One region of the Methylocella sp. CPCC 101449 genome, then DNA from elsewhere that is predicted to be linked to it. Evidence: riboswitches for the same ligand, from Rfam matches in the RefSeq annotation. Region 1 holds a riboswitch; the other holds the start of a gene.
The links. Region 1 has a riboswitch for thiamine pyrophosphate ahead of thiO (glycine oxidase ThiO). Riboswitches for the same ligand answer to the same signal wherever they lie in the genome.
Positions count from the first base shown of each region.

Region 2: linked by a shared signal. The riboswitch ahead of thiC (phosphomethylpyrimidine synthase ThiC) and the one ahead of thiO (glycine oxidase ThiO) in region 1 are both predicted to bind thiamine pyrophosphate.

Region 1 is NZ_JAPDHU010000001.1:1,574,046-1,581,966, reverse strand. Features, by position in the region: gene OIM99_RS07270 (thiazole synthase) at 1-394, opposite strand, end outside; gene thiS (sulfur carrier protein ThiS) at 354-566, opposite strand; gene thiO (glycine oxidase ThiO) at 563-1,747, opposite strand; TPP riboswitch at 1,791-1,922, opposite strand; gene bioB (biotin synthase BioB) at 1,951-2,925, opposite strand; gene OIM99_RS07250 (biotin transporter BioY) at 2,922-3,491, opposite strand; gene OIM99_RS07245 (GntR family transcriptional regulator) at 3,595-4,251, opposite strand; gene OIM99_RS07240 (hypothetical protein) at 4,359-4,619, opposite strand; gene OIM99_RS07235 (glycosyltransferase) at 4,756-7,921, opposite strand, start outside.
Region 2 is NZ_JAPDHU010000002.1:1,785,527-1,793,447, forward strand. Features, by position in the region: gene OIM99_RS19470 (PepSY-associated TM helix domain-containing protein) at 1-914, shown strand, start outside; gene OIM99_RS19475 (circularly permuted type 2 ATP-grasp protein) at 1,069-2,514, shown strand; gene OIM99_RS19480 (alpha-E domain-containing protein) at 2,519-3,478, shown strand; gene OIM99_RS19485 (transglutaminase family protein) at 3,485-4,294, shown strand; gene OIM99_RS19490 (peptidase) at 4,329-5,078, shown strand; gene OIM99_RS19495 (hypothetical protein) at 5,075-5,656, opposite strand; TPP riboswitch at 5,875-5,976, shown strand; gene thiC (phosphomethylpyrimidine synthase ThiC) at 6,059-7,903, shown strand.

The DNA of each region.
Region 1 (7,921 bases):
GCGTCGCTGCCAGCAATTCGCCGACATCGGGATAAAGCGTCTCGCGATCGCCGATGACCTCAACCTTGATCCAATCGGTGCCCAAGGCTTCGCGCGCCAATTGCGCGGTGAGGATGGCATCACGCGCCGTCTCGCAACCCGCGGTATTGGGCAGAAAGCGACGGCCGGCGAGCAGACGCACCGTATCCGATCCGTGACCTTGCAGAGAGATACGGCGCACCGACAGCGTGACGAGATCGGCACCGCTCGCTGCGATGGCATCGACCATGATGCGCTGGTTGGGATAGCCCGCCGTGCCGATGAACAGCCGCGACGACAGGGTGACGCCGGCTATGGTGAGAGCATCCGTCATATCAACCTCCGGCAAAGGCGCGGATGATTTCCACGCGGTCATCGTCGGATAAAGACGTCTTGGCCCAATCGGGCTGACGCACGACCTTACCATTCAGCGCGATGGCAAAACCCTTCGTATTAGGCAGATCGAGTTCGGCGGTCTCTTCGCGCCAGAGTGCATCGAGCGTCGCGGCGGCGCTGTCACGCTCCTGCCCATTGACGATCAATTTCATGCGTGTGCTCCCATCAGTTCGGTGAAGCGGGCCGCGCCGAATTCGGCCGCTGGCCCTGAAATGAGGCCATCGACGACGCATTGCTCGATCGCCGCTGCCGTGACTGGCGCCAGCAGATAGCCGTTGCGATGATGCCCGGTGGCGACAAGCAGGCCGGCGACGCCGGTCTCGCCAAGAATCGGCGCATCGTCGATCGAGGTCGGGCGGAAGCCTGACCATACTGCCTCAAGCGGCATGTCCTCGACCCCTGGCAGAGCGCGCCGCGCCGCTTCGAGCAGCGCGTAGAGACCCCCGGCCGTGACAGTGTCGTCGAAACCGCATTCCTCCATCGTTGCGCCGACGATCAGCGTGCCGTCGCTTTTCGGCGCGAGATGAATCTGTTCGGTCCAGACCATGCGCGACAGAGCTGGCGCCATCGGACGCAGAGCCAGCGATTGCCCTTTCAGCGGGCGCACGGGAATGTCGAGGCCAGCATGTTGCGTCCAGGCCCCCTCAGCCAGCACGACAATCCGCGCCGCACACGGACCATGGCGCGTGGTGACGCCCGTCACGCGACCACCCGCCATCTCCGGCTGCGCCTCGCATTGTTCAGCGAGCGTGCCGCCTTGCGCCAGGAAGGCTTGGCGCAACGCCGCCATCACACGCGGCGGATCGACCTGATGATCGGCGGGACAGAAAATGCCGGCAATGACGGCGGGTTTGAGACCGGGTTCGAGCGCGCGGCATTGCGCGGCGTTGAGCCATTGCGTGGCAAGACCGCAGCGCTGCTGCAGATCGTAGCGCATGCGCAGACGATCGACCTCTTCGCGGCCGAGCGCCACCAGAAGCACGCCATCGGCGCGATAATCGACGCTGCCGCCGCCGTCACCTTCAAGCTCGCGCGCGAAGAGCGGCCACAGCCGCTGGCTTTCCAATGCCAGAGCCAGATGTGTTTCGCCGCCGGGCTCGAGTTCGGCCGCCGCCGCCAGCATGCCCGTGGCCGCGAGGCTCGCGCCTTGACCAACGGTGCCGCGCTCGAACAACGCGACGTCAAGGCCGCGTCGTGCCAGACGCCAGCCGATCGACAAACCGATCAAGCCACCGCCGATGATCGCCACATCGCACGAAGACGGCGGTTCAGGCGCGGCAGGCTGCGCGTCCGAACGGACGCGTCGAAAAGCAGTGGGGGGTGGACCACGCATCGCATCTCCTCGGCCGGTGTGCCGGCGGAGATGATCGGTGTGGCTTGCGCGCGAAATCCAATCCCTCCGCCGGTATGAACCGGATCAGGTTCTAAGGATTTCCGCGCGTTCATCCGGATGATCCGGCGTGCCAGCGGTTTCTCAGCCCCTTGCCGGGGATCTCCCTGGAATGGACGCAGTGTGAAACCACGCCCATAGCGATGTCAAGACGCGAGAATACTTTCCCGTTCACCGATGGCCGCGAACAGATCGGCGTCTTCGCCCAGATCGGCATTAGGTGTCGTCAACAAAGTGTCGCCGTAAAACAGCGAATTGGCGCCGGCGATCAGGCAGAGAATCTGCGCTTCACGGTTGAGATATGAACGACCCGCCGACAACCGCACCGTCGATTGCGGCATGACGATCCGCGCCGTCGCCACCATGCGCACCAGTTCCAGCGGATCGATCCGCGAACGATGGGCGAGCGGCGTTCCCGCGACCGCGACGAGCGCATTGATCGGCACGCTTTCGGGATGCGGATTCATCTGCGCCAGAACCTGCAACATCGACGCGCGATCGCGGATCGTCTCGCCCATGCCGATAATACCGCCGCAGCACAGATCGATGCCGCAGGAGCGCACCGTGGCAAGCGTATCGAGCCGATCCTGATAGGTGCGTGTCGACACGATCTTTCCGTAAAACTCCGGGCTCGTGTCGAGGTTGTGATTATAGGCGGTAAGGCCTGCCTCGGCGAGGCGCTCGGCCTGATGCGGCTGCAGCATGCCCAGCGTCACGCAGGCTTCCATGCCGAGCGCACGCACGCCTTTCACCATGTCGATGACCGCGTCGAACTCCTGGCCGTCGCGCACCTTGCGCCAGGCCGCGCCCATGCAGAAACGCTCCGCGCCGGCCGCTTTCGCCGTCGCCGCGAGCGCCAGCACTTGTTGCGGATTCATCAGCTTTTCACGCGTCAGCTTCACCTCGCGGTGATGCGCCGATTGAGAACAATAGCCGCAATCTTCCGGACAGCCGCCGGTCTTGATCGACAGCAGGCTGGCGCGCTGCACTTTGTTGGGATCGTGATGCTGACGATGCACCGCATTGGCGCGGCCCACCAGTTCGAGCAGCGGCAGATCATGCAGCACGACGATATCGTCGATCGTCCAATCGTGGCGGATCGTTCCGTCGGCACTGTTCATGAGCGCAAGCTCCGCAGATGCGCGACCAGAGCCGGCAGGGTCGAAGCGCCAACGGCCACCAGAGCGATCTTCACGAGATCGCCGAACAGGAACGGCGCGACGCCGACTGCGAGAAGTTGCCCCGCCGGCACGTAGAGCGCGAGCCACGCGACGCCGAGCCCATAGATCAGAGCCAGACCGACGAGCATGGCGGTGAAGCGGCCAAGCAGACCTTTGCCCGCCGCAAGCCAGCCGACCACACCGGAGGCCAGAAGATAGCCGGCGAGATAACCGCCTGTCGGGCCGGCCAGGTAAGCCAGGCCGATGCCGCGCTCCGGCGAACCGGAAAACACCGGCAGGCCAGCAGCACCGGCCGCCAGATAGGCAAGAAAGATCGCCACGGCGCGGCGCGGCCCGAAAGCGACGGCAAAGCCCATCACCGCCAGGGTGTGCAGGGTCATCGGCACCGGCCAGAACGGAATCTGCACCTTGGCGGCGAGTGTCAGGCCGGCGGCTCCAGCGACGATGAGGAAAGGAAGAGACCAGAAGGAGCGGCTTTCGACCGCTCCCGTACTTGCATTTGGCATGTCAGCTCGCTCGCCACAAAATTATAGATAATTTTTGAACTCTATCGCTAAAAGAGTCCATAGACGGGCGCGAATTGCAAGAGCTTGGCCGCAAAAGGCCGGATCAGCCCCGCGCGGCGGGCTTCAACCGGCTGGTTTGCCAGGGCTTTTGCCCGATGGCCTGGACATGCCGGGCGAGCACCTGCGCCGCCGTTTCCACCTGGCCGGCACGCAGAGCGGTGAGAATCGCCCGATGATCCCGATCGGTCGGCGCCTCCCATTCGGCCCGCCAACCCGAAAACAAAAAGCGCGCGCTGGCCGTGTGCAGATCGTCGATCGCCTTGAGCAGGCGCGGCATGGCGCAGGGGGTGAGGATGAGGCGATGGAAATGCCGGTTGGCCAGCTCCCATGCCTGCACGTCGGTCGCCTTATCGCCCGCCCGGGTCGCCTCTTCCGCCTGATCCAAAAGGGCTTTCGTCAGATGCGGCGCTGCCTGGCGCAAGGCCAGCACTTCGAGCGCGGCGCGCATTTCCGCGACCTCCCGCACCTCCTCGACGGTAAAACCCGCCACCCGCACGCCCCGGCGCGGCTCGCTGACCACCAGTCCCTGCGCCTCAAGCCGGCGAAACGCCTCGCGCACCGGCACATGGCTGGCGCCGAATTCCTCGGCGATATGATCCTGCCCCAGCCGCACGCCCGGCGCGATGGCCCCGGCAATGATGCGCTCCGCCAGAATCTTGCTGATCCGCACCGCCAGGGTGTCGTCTTTCGCCGTCGTCATGATTTTATAGATAATTCGACGGAGCGGAGAATGGCAATGCCGATATCCGAAAGCGCTCGCGAGAGGGGCAAAGGATTCAGCGCGACAGGTGGAGACAGGTTTCAATGCTACAGATCTGCTTCCTGGGCCCGAATGATCAGGATGAGAGATCGCGCGATTGAACTGGCCGGGTCTCCGCTTCGATATCCGCTGGAGACCATCTCGATAACGGCCGGAGCTTCCAAATAGGGATCGGCCATCAAGCCGAGTTCCGCAGAAACGATCTTACGTACCAGGGCATGATAGCTGTTACCGCGCACAGCCCTCCTCGCCGTCCACCCAACAGCAATTGCGGCCAATAGGCCCGCTATAGTCAGAATCGTTGTCATTGCCCCCACCCCAGCGGGCCACCATTTTTACTGGTGGAGGCGTATTAAGAAGGATTTCGTGCAACGACGCGACAGCTTTCGCGGTGTTCTGCGCATGACCCTCAGGAAGGGTTCATTTTCCACAATACCTGCGGCCTCAGTTGCTTGCTCCATGAACCAGCTCTTGGTCGGCCGCCTCGGTTCGACCGATAGGGCTGGCCAGTGCGAAAGAACGTTCGAGCCTCAGAGCTTCGATCAACCCCGTGAGCCGGGCCGCCAGCGCTTCATAAGAATGTTCCTGACGCCATCTGTCCGCTGCGTGCTCTTTCTCGTCGACCGCAGAACCACCCTTTCGCAACTGGGAAATGATGTCGCGCAATCCAGCCGCGAGAATCTCCGGCGCGCTATCGGCAACCTGCAAGACAGCGGGTTTAACATCGTCAAAGATCGGCAAATTGGTCGTGGCCACCGGTCGGCCGCTGGCAATACCGAAACGAACGGCACCGCTAGCCGATTCACCGGTGTTTTCATAAGGGAACACGATCAGGTCACAAGCGCGCAAATGAGCGAGCGCTTGGTCGTCCGGCAGAAAGTCGCCCGTAAAGCGCGCGCGCGCGCCAACACCGAGTTGAGCCATCTCAGCACGTAACCCTCGCGCCAGTTCATGGGACAAATCGACAGGATATTCGGCATTAACCAGGTGCAGATGGAGCGAGGAATCCTTGCGCGCCAGCAAGCCATAGGCCGCCACGAGAGCGTGGAGGCCCTTATGCGGCAGGCAGAAACCATAACTACCGATCGTGAAGGTCGAACCGGGTCTCCGCGCCCTGAACTCAGACGGAGGACCTTCGATGATGCCGTGAGGAAGCAGCGTCGTGTTCCCCACGACGCCGATCGCCTTCAGACGGTTGAGATCATGATATGAATGAACCAGAACACGATCGCATGCATTGAGCGTTTTCGTCAGAAGCGACAGTATTTTGGTTTCGTCGTCTGGATTGCCCCACGTCGAATGCATCACCATGAGAATGGTCCGGCCAGATTGCTTCTGAGCCAGGACGAATTTCTCAAGCTCCATGAAATCGAAGAAGCTATTGTTGAACTGGATGACCAGAGTATCGACACCAGAGTCGTCGACCGCCCGGGCGAGGCCATCGAGGCTGGCTCCCGACATATATTTCTGCCACGCACGAACGACATCCTCGTCATCAGGTGTGATGACGTCATCATTGATTGCGCCAAAGATAACCGGCTTTTGCGGCAACCATCGGATCAAATATTCCGAATAGGTCGCGATACCGCATTTGCAGTTCCATGTCGTGACCCAGCCAAGGCGACCTTGCAGCGGCTTGCGTGGCTTCGCCCATTTGTCGACAGCCACGGACAGACGATCGACGACGGCACTCCAAGTATGATCCTTGAGCAGCATGGCGCGACCCGCAGCCGCTTTCCTCGCTCTTTCCGTTGCCGAAGTTGCATGGGCTTCACGCATGCATGAGGCGAGATGATCCCGGTCAGGTTCGGCCCAAACGGACGATGACAGGTCAAAGTGGGTTTGAGCCTGCGCGAAGCTGTAGTCGACCAACCAAGCTGTCTGTTCGTTGCAAAAATCGGCCTGACCGCTCCAATTGGTCACGATGACGGGAAGCCCCGACAGCATCGCTTCCGCGATCGGCAATCCGTAGCCTTCCGCACGGCTTGGAGCGACAAGCACCTGACAATGCTGATAGAGAGCCTTGAGGTCGGAATCCGGCAAATCTTCGAAAATCAGAGCGACATCCGGGAATTCCGGATCTTGGGTACGGGCGGCAGCGAGCCGTGCCTCGATATCGTTGTGCGGATTTTTGAAGGTCTTGATGATGAGTGTGACATCATCAGAGCGTCTGAATGCCTGTCCATACGCGGCCAGCAGGACGTCGGCGCCTTTCCTCGGGAAACACGAGGACACATGGAGGAACCGAAAACTCTTTCCTGGCAAGTTCTGCAGTCTCGCCGCCGGCACACGCTCCCAGTGATCGACCCCGTTTCCGACGACGCTTAACGGCACAGCGACGCCGCTATCCTGCAGAAGCTTCGAGACATGCGACGAGACGCAGGCGATGCCATCCAGATGAAGATTGAACTGGTCCACCCATTGTGACGGAAAGCGGCTCTCCTCCCAGGCATAGGAATGCAGGATGTTATAAGTGCCGTCCGCATCGTCGACGCGTGGCGGATAGATATTTCGCGAGGCAACGACAAGCCTGTCCCGCGTATCGATTTCGGTCCGATCCTGCCAAAGCGCCAACATGTCAGGATGGTTTTGTACGAGAAAAGATTTATTGGGCGGATAGTCGCCGGGACCGTCGGACGAGTGAAGAAAAACCTCTTCTCCCTTGGCCTTTAACGCCCGGGCCGTTTCTCGGTTGACGAGGGAGAGGCTGTAGTTCGAGTCGAACGGCCCTTCGATACGCCAGACACGCTTCTCATCGCGAAACCTCAAGACCGGAAGCGCTTCGATCGCTTGCTGATTGAAGGCAACGACATTGGCGATTTGCCTCAGCTCATCAGGCGTTGGCTGCCCATGCGCTTTTGCCGAAGCTTTGAGTGCCTTGATCAGCGCCTGATAACGCGCCGCTCGATTGAGTTTCGGCTTATCTTGAAAACCCTGGGACGCCAGCGCATCTTCAAGGGCACGCCAAGTGGAGAGTGCGGCTCGGTCCCAGGTGAACAAGGCCCTGCGCTGAACGGCATTCTCCTTGAGGCGTTGACGGAACTGGTCATCGCGAACGACCTGGACCATTTTTGCCGCGATTTCTTCCGTCGACGTCGGATCGAACATCGCCTCCTCAAGGCCGATGATCTCGGGAATGCTGGTGACGTTCGAGCCTATGACGGCGGCATCAAGGTGCATAGCCTCAAGAATGGGAAGGCCAAATCCTTCATGCAGGGAAGGATACACCATCGCAACGCATCGGCGATAAAGCTGCGTCAGGTCCGTATCGCTGATCTGACCTGTCACGATAACGTCGAAACCGCCCAGGCCAGCCTCGCTGGCAAGCGATGAAATCATGGCGGTGACAGCGGGCTCATTGGACGTGACCAACACCAATTGATGCTGCCCGCCGATCTGCGAGGCGAACCGGCCGAACGCCGCGATCAGTCCTTCGAAATTTTTCCGTTGCTCGAACGAAGCCGCATAAACGAAGAACGGCTTCGTGATGCCCAACCTCGTCTCGAACTCATTACCGTCATCTTTTAGGTCAGTCGCGCGAACGGCGAATTCGTCGCCACCCGCCATGACACTGACGGCGCGAGTGGGGTCGATCTTGGCGTCTTCAATG
Region 2 (7,921 bases), on a different contig from region 1:
AAGCCCTGTTGTTGCGTCTGCACCGCTGGATCGCGGTGATTTTCGCCATTCCCCTGGCGATCATCATCGTGACCGGGTTGCTGCTGTCGCTACAGCCCCTCCTCCAGGCTGGCTCCATCAAACCGGCCTCGCTCACGCAGGACAAGATCGAAAGCTGGATCCAGAAATACGATCCCGACAACAAGGTCCGGGCCCTATCCGTCGACACCTATGCAGGCACCTTCACCCTGGGCGGTGGCCGGGGCGAGCGTGGCACCGTGATCGATACGCAGACCGGCGCCGAAACGACGGATCGGAACATGCTGAGCCAGGTCATCCGGTCCTCCCGCGGCCTGCACGAACATTTTCTGTTCGACCTGCGTTGGGTCGTGACCTGGTCGACGGTGGCAATGCTGTTCATCATCGCGATGGGCATTTTCATGGGCCTGCCGCGCCTGGCTAACACTATGTCAGGCTGGCATAAAATCACCGCCTGGACTCTGTTGCCGCTGCTTTTCCTCAGCGCCCTTTCCGGATTGTTCATGGCGCTCGGCGTCACCTTTTCCGATCCCGCGCCGCGCGGCAAACCGGTGCCGATCCGCGAAGCCGTGCGCATGCTCGCCGCCCAACACGATCTTTCGGGCCTCGAATTCATTCGTGAGCGCGGCGGCCGCCAGATGGCACGGATCAACGACGGCACGACCCAGCGCACCTATCTGGTGACGCCGGAAGGATTGAAGCCCGCTCCCCTCAATCTGCCGCGCACGTTCCACGAAGGCGTTTTCTTCGGCATCTGGGGTGGCGTCGTGAATCTGATTCTGTCGCTGGCCTTCGCACTGCTGCTGACCACCGGGCTGATCATCTGGGGCCGGCGCACATTCCGCCGCCGTCGGCGCACGCGGCGCCCGGAAGTGGCCGGCGCGGCCGCCGAATAATCTCCTCGCACTACTGCTCTTAGTCTAGGCGACCTGGCTAATGCGCGGGCACGAGCGCCCGCGCACTGGTCAAATTGCGGATATTGCGCTCACGCGCTGCTGGTACGATGATTGCTCCGGCCGAACCAACCGGCCACGGGGGTCTCCAGCGCGCATGAGCAAGACCAGATTTTTTGACGAGATGAATGGATATGGCGAGACGACTCGCGCGCTTTACGCAGGCGTCGCCGACTGGCTGAAGAAAACCCCTTCCGACATTTTGGCGACCCGCCGCGCCCAGGCCGAATTGATGTTCCGCCGCATCGGCATCACCTTCGCCGTTTACGGCGGCAATGACGACACCGAGCGCCTCATCCCCTTCGACATCATTCCGCGCATCGTCAGCCAATCGGAATGGTCGGCCCTTGAGATTGGCCTCGTCCAGCGCGTCAACGCGCTCAATATGTTCCTGTCCGACATTTATGGCGCCCGCGAAATTCTGAAAGCTGGCGTTCTGCCCCCCGACATCATCTATCGCAACGCCTACTTCCGTCCGGAAATGGCGGGACGGCGTGTGCCGCACAACGTCTGGGTGCACATCGCCGGTATCGATCTGGTGCGCACCGGCGAAGGCGAATTCTTCGTGCTGGAAGACAATGCTCGAACGCCCTCCGGCGTCTCCTATATGCTGGAGAACCGCGAAGTGATGATGCGATTGATGCCGGATCTCTTTTCCGCCTATCGCATCGCCCCCGTCGACAATTATGCCGACGCTCTGCTCGCGGCACTTCGCTCCGTCACCCCCTCCTCCGCCCGCGGCGAACCGACAGTGGTTCTACTGACACCAGGCCAGTACAATTCCGCCTATTACGAGCATTCCTTCCTGGCCGACCGCCTCGGTATCGAACTGGTCGAAGGCCACGATCTCTCGGTGCGCGAAGAGGTCGTCTATATGAAGACGACCGAAGGACCGAAACGTGTCGACGTCATCTATCGACGGGTCGACGACGACTGGATCGATCCGCTTTCGTTCAATCCGGATTCGGCGCTCGGCGTGCCCGGACTGATGAACGCCTACTACGCCGGCAACGTGACTATCACCAATGCGGTCGGCACCGGCGTTGCCGACGACAAGGCGATCTATTCCTACATGCCCGAGATCGTGAAATTTTATACGGGACAGGAGGCGAAGCTCGGCAACGTGCAGACGTGGCGCTGCCGAGAGCCCGACGCCTATAAATATGTGCGCGAGCATCTCGACGAACTGGTCGTCAAGGAGGTCAACGGCTCCGGCGGTTACGGCATGCTGGTCGGCCCGCACGCCACCCGAGCCGACATCGACGAATTCGCCAAACGGCTCGATGCCGATCCCGCCAACTACATCGCCCAGCCGACCCTGGCGCTCTCCACCTGCCCGGCTTTCGTCGACGATTCCATCGCGCCGCGTCACGTCGACCTCAGGCCTTTCGTGCTCACGGGCGCCAATGGCGTACACGTGGTGCCGGGCGGTTTGACCCGCGTGGCGATGCGCGCCGGTTCGCTCGTCGTCAACTCGAGCCAGGGCGGTGGCACCAAGGATACCTGGATCATCGAAGACGCAAACCCGAGCCAGGGAGCTTGATCCTTTGCTCGCCCGCACCGCAGAAAATCTCTATTGGCTCGCGCGCTATATCGAACGCGCCGATTTCACCGCCCGCATCATCGAGGTGACAGCGCGTCTCGCTGCTTTGCCACGGAACTATCGCCGCTCGGGAAGCGAATGGGAAAGCGCGCTCGCGGCCGTTGGCGCTCTGAACAGCTTCAAGGCCAGTTTCTCGGAAGTGACGGAAAGTAACGTCGTTTTCTTTCTGACCTTCGACGAAGCCAATCCGTCATCGATCCGCCGTTGTCTCGAACAGGCCCGCATCAATGCGCGGACCATCCGCACGGCGCTGACCGCGGAAATGTGGCAATCGATCAATGCCGGCTGGCTCGAACTCAAAGCCATGGAGGAAAAGCGGCGTGGCGGCGAATATTCGGGCGCCGACAGCATTCAGCCGTTCCTCGAATTCGTCAAAGCCGTTTCGCTCGATTTCGACGGCTCTTCCTACCGCACCATGCTGCGCAACGACGCTTATTGGTTCAATCGCATCGGCCTCTATTGCGAGCGTGCCGACAATACCGCGCGGTTGATGGACGTGAAATATAACGTCCTCCTACCGAAGACCGAGGAAGTCGGTGGCTCCCTCGACTATTTCCAGTGGACGGCGATCCTGCGTGCCGTCTCGGCCCAGACCGCCTATCACTGGGTCTATCGCGAGAGCGTCAAACCCTGGCTCATCGCCGACCTTCTTATCCTGCGCAAGGAAATGCCGCGCTCGCTCGCCTATTGCTATGACGGCCTGACCCGCTTCCTCGACAGTCTCGGCAAGGCTTACGGCAAGCAGGGTATTGCCCAGCGCCATGCACGCAACATCCTGCGCCGTATCGACAGCGCTTCGATGGAAAGCATCTTCCAGCAAGGCCTGCATGAGTTCGTCACCAAATTCATCGAAGACAACAACCGTCTCGGTGCCTTGATCGCCGAACAATATCTCCATCATTGAGCCGCCATGCGCATCCGCATCCAATACGAAACCGTCTACACCTATGCGACGCCGCCACGTTCGGTGATTCAAGTGCTGCGGATGACGCCGCGCAATCATGAGGGACAGCACGTCATCGACTGGCGGCTCGATATCGATGCCAATTGCGTCCTGAAATCGTCCGAGGATGGCTTCGGCAACCTCGTTCACACCTTTACGGCCATGGGCCCCATCCCTCAGCTCATCGTCAGCGCCGAGGGCGAGGTGGAGACCTTCGACACGTCCGGTTTCGTCCGCAATGCGGTTGAACGCTTTCCGCCCGAACTTTATTTGCGCCAATCGCCCCTTGCCATCGCCGACGAACGCCTGAAGGCTCTGGCCGCCTCCATGGAGGGGGACAGCGATCACGCACGCCTGCACACCCTCCTCGACACTCTGCACGAAAAGCTCGATTTCGACACTGACCCGACCCACGGCGTCACCACCGCCGCCCGCGCCTATGCCGCCGGCGCGGCCGTAGCCGCCGATTTCGCCCACATCTTCATCGCCTGCGCCCGGGAGATGAATGTGCCCGCGCGCTTCGTCAGCGGCCATATCGCTTTGCCCGAGGACAGCAGCGTTCGGCACGCTGCCCATGCCTGGGCCGAAGCCTATATTCCGGACTATGGCTGGATCGGTTTTGATCCAGCCCTGGGCAAATGCCCGGAAGAGAGTCATGTGCGTGTCGCCTGCGCCCTGGATCATCTGGGCGCCGCCCCGGTGCGTGGTGCCCAGACTGGCGGCGACGGCGAGGCTCTTGACGTACGCATCAACGTCGTCGATAGCCAAAACCAGTAATTACAGGCGCGTTCGCGGACCGGAGGTTTCGCCCATGACCTATTGCTGCGGCGTGCTCGTGCGCGAAGGTCTCGTGATGATTGCCGATACCCGCACCAACGCGGGCATCGACAACATTTCGACCTTCCGCAAGCTGCATATTTTCCAGAAGCCCGGCGAAAAGGTGATGCTGCTGTCCACCGCCGGCAACCTGTCGCTGACCCAGACGGTGGTGAACTACATCACCGAGGGCATGGAGAATCCGGAAACCAAAGAGATCGAGCGGTTGCTCGATTGCACCAGCATGTTCGCGGCCGCCGAGTTGATCGGCCGAGCCGTCCGCCGGGTACGCGCGGTGAACGGCGAAATGCTCGAGCAGGAAAATGTCTCGTCGAGCACCACGTTCCTGTTCGGCGGTCAGATGAAAGGCCGCCGCCTGCGGCTCTTCATGATCTATTCCGCCGGCAATTTCATCGAGGCGACCGCCGACACACCCTTCTTGCAAATCGGTGAGTTGAAATACGGCAAGCCGGTGCTCGATCGCGCCGTCAGCTACGACACCAATGTCAGCGACGCTCTCAAGCTCAGCCTCATTTCGATGGATTCGACCATGCGCTCTAATCTCAGCGTCGGCCTACCCATCGACATGGCTGTGTTGAAGCGTGACGCGATCGAACTGGCACTCGACGGTCGCATCGACAACACGGATCCCTACTTCCATGATTTGCGCGATCGCTGGTCGACAGCTTTGCGACAGGCGCACCTCAACATCCCGGCGCCGCCCTACGGACGCCTGAAACCTTAATCCGACATCACGGTCACGCGGTTTGCGACCATGCCCTCGCCATTGCGCACGGCCTGCACGCGGACTTTGAGACCGGGTTTCAACATCGATCGCTCGACCTGATCGATCCGCGTCACCGGCACACCGGGATCAAGCACCAGTTCGGACTCTCCACCGGGAAAGCGCACCTTCATCGTATTGCTGCCGTTGGCGAGAACCGTACCGGTGACAGTGGCGTTGGTCATCGTCTGTCCGGCGGATGCGCCGCTCATCGGCCGTTGTCCCTCGCCAAGCCCACGCAAGGCTTCCGGGAAGATGCGCAGTTCGGTCGAGTGCAGTTTGCCATCGTCCTTCACGACAGCGGCCGAGGCGACAAAATCGTTCGGCTTGATGTCGTTCAATGTCGCGACTTTGTTTTGCAACACGACGAGACTGGGCGCGAGCGCAAAAGTCTCCGTATTGGCGTCGGTCTTCACGACAACCGAAGCCGAATCAAGCCGCTCGATCGTACCCACCGCGTTATAGGTGCCGGGCGCCTGCGCCACGGCTGAAGCAGCCGTCAAAAACAACGCTACGCCCGAAAACAAGATACTCTTCATGGGATGAACCTTTGGATTTCCCGCGCGCCACAGCCCGTCGTTGCGGGCATGGAAACACTGCGATCAAAACGGCGCAATCGGCTGGAAATCACAATCCCGCCATCGCCCGACCACCGCAGTTCCATCGGCATCCGGTCGATCACATGCGAACCAAGGCTTTTGCCTTTTTTCGAACGGTTCAAAGCAAACTTGCCGTTCCTTCCCTTTCGCGCTAGCTTTCGGACAGCCAGGGGTGCTGCCGGATTGTCCGGCAGCTGAGATCACACCCTTAGAACCTGATCTGGTTTGCACCAGCGGAGGGACGGCGAGCAGGCAAAGCCTATTTGCGGGCGTGGCCTATTCTTTCCTCCGGGTTCGTCGAGAACGATAGACGCTTGTGGTCTGGCGTCACGGAGACGCCGCATGAATATCCAGCCCAAACCCAGTTCGCTCATTCCCGAAACCGTCACCACCGGCTCCCTGACTGGCTCGCGCAAGGTCTATCACACGCCCCAGGGCCATCCCGACGTGCATGTGCCGTTCCGCGAAATCACTCTCACGGATCCGAACGAACCTGCCCTGCGCGTCTATGATGCGTCCGGCCCCTATACCGAAGTCGATCCCGGCATCGACCTGTCGAAAGGCTTGAAGAAAATCCGCCAACCGTGGGTCGAGCGCCGCGGCTTCTCGGCCTATCAAGGCCGCGCGGTTCTGGACGTCGACAACGGCGGCGTGAGTGGCGACAAGCTGGTGCCGGCCTGCCCCGCCAACACCCAGCCGCTTTCCGGCGAAGGCGCCAAATACGTCACACAATATGAATTCGCGCGCGCCGGCATCATCACCGAGGAAATGGTCTATGTGGCGCATCGTGAGAATCTCGGCCGCGAGAAAATGCTGGCCGGCGCGCAGGAGAAGCTTGCCGACGGCGAGAGCTTCGGCGCCGCCATTCCAGCCTTCGTGACGCCGGAATTCGTCCGCGAAGAAATCGCCCGCGGCCGCGCCATCATTCCCGCCAATATCAACCATCAGGAACTCGAGCCGATGATCATCGGCCGCAACTTCCTGGTAAAGGTCAATTCCAACATCGGCAATTCCGCCGTCACCTCTTCGGTGGCGGAAGAAGTCGAGAAAATGGTGTGGTCGATCCGTTGGGGCGCCGACACGGTGATGGACCTCTCCACCGGCCGCAACATCCACAACATCCGCGATTGGATCATCCGCAATTCTCCGGTGCCGATCGGTACGGTGCCGATCTACCAAGCGCTGGAAAAGGTCGGCGGAGACCCGCTGAAGCTTGATTGGGAAGTGTTCAAGGACACTCTGATAGAACAGGCCGAACAAGGTGTCGATTACTTCACGATCCACGCCGGCGTGCGTCTCAAGTATGTGCCGCTGACCGCCCGCCGCGTCACCGGCATCGTCTCGCGTGGTGGCTCGATCATGGCGCGCTGGTGTCTCGCGGGCCACCGCGAGAGCTTCCTCTACGAGCACTTCGGCGACATTTGCGACATCATGCGCAAATACGACGTGTCGTTCTCGCTGGGCGATGGCCTGCGCCCTGGTTCCATCGCCGATGCCAACGATGCCGCCCAATTCGGCGAGTTGGAAACCCTGGGCGAACTCACCAAGATCGCCTGGGAAAAGGGCTGTCAGGTGATGATCGAGGGCCCCGGCCATGTGCCGATGCATAAGATCAAGATCAACATGGAGAAGCAGCTCAAGGAGTGCCACGAAGCGCCCTTCTACACGCTTGGACCGCTGACGACAGACATTGCACCGGGCTACGATCACATCACCTCCGGCATCGGCGCGGCGATGATCGGCTGGTTCGGCACGGCCATGCTCTGCTACGTCACGCCGAAGGAACATCTCGGCCTGCCCGATCGCGACGACGTAAAAACCGGCGTGATCACCTATCGTATCGCCGCCCATGCGGCCGATCTCGCCAAAGGCCATCCGGCGGCGCAGATCCGCGACGATGCGATGAGCAAGGCGCGCTTCGAATTCCGCTGGGAAGACCAGTTCAACATCGGTCTCGACCCCGATACCGCGCGCGCCTATCACGACGAAACCTTGCCGAAGGACGCCCATAAGACGGCGCACTTCTGCTCGATGTGCGGACCGAAATTCTGCTCGATGAAAATCACGCAGGATCTGCGAGTGGAAGCGGCGGCCATGCTCGACAATGAGAAAGCAGCCCTAGAAGGGATGGCCGAAAAAAGCCGCGAATTCCTTGAGGGCGGCGGCAAGCTCTACGTCAAGCAATAAAGCTCGCTATAAAACGAT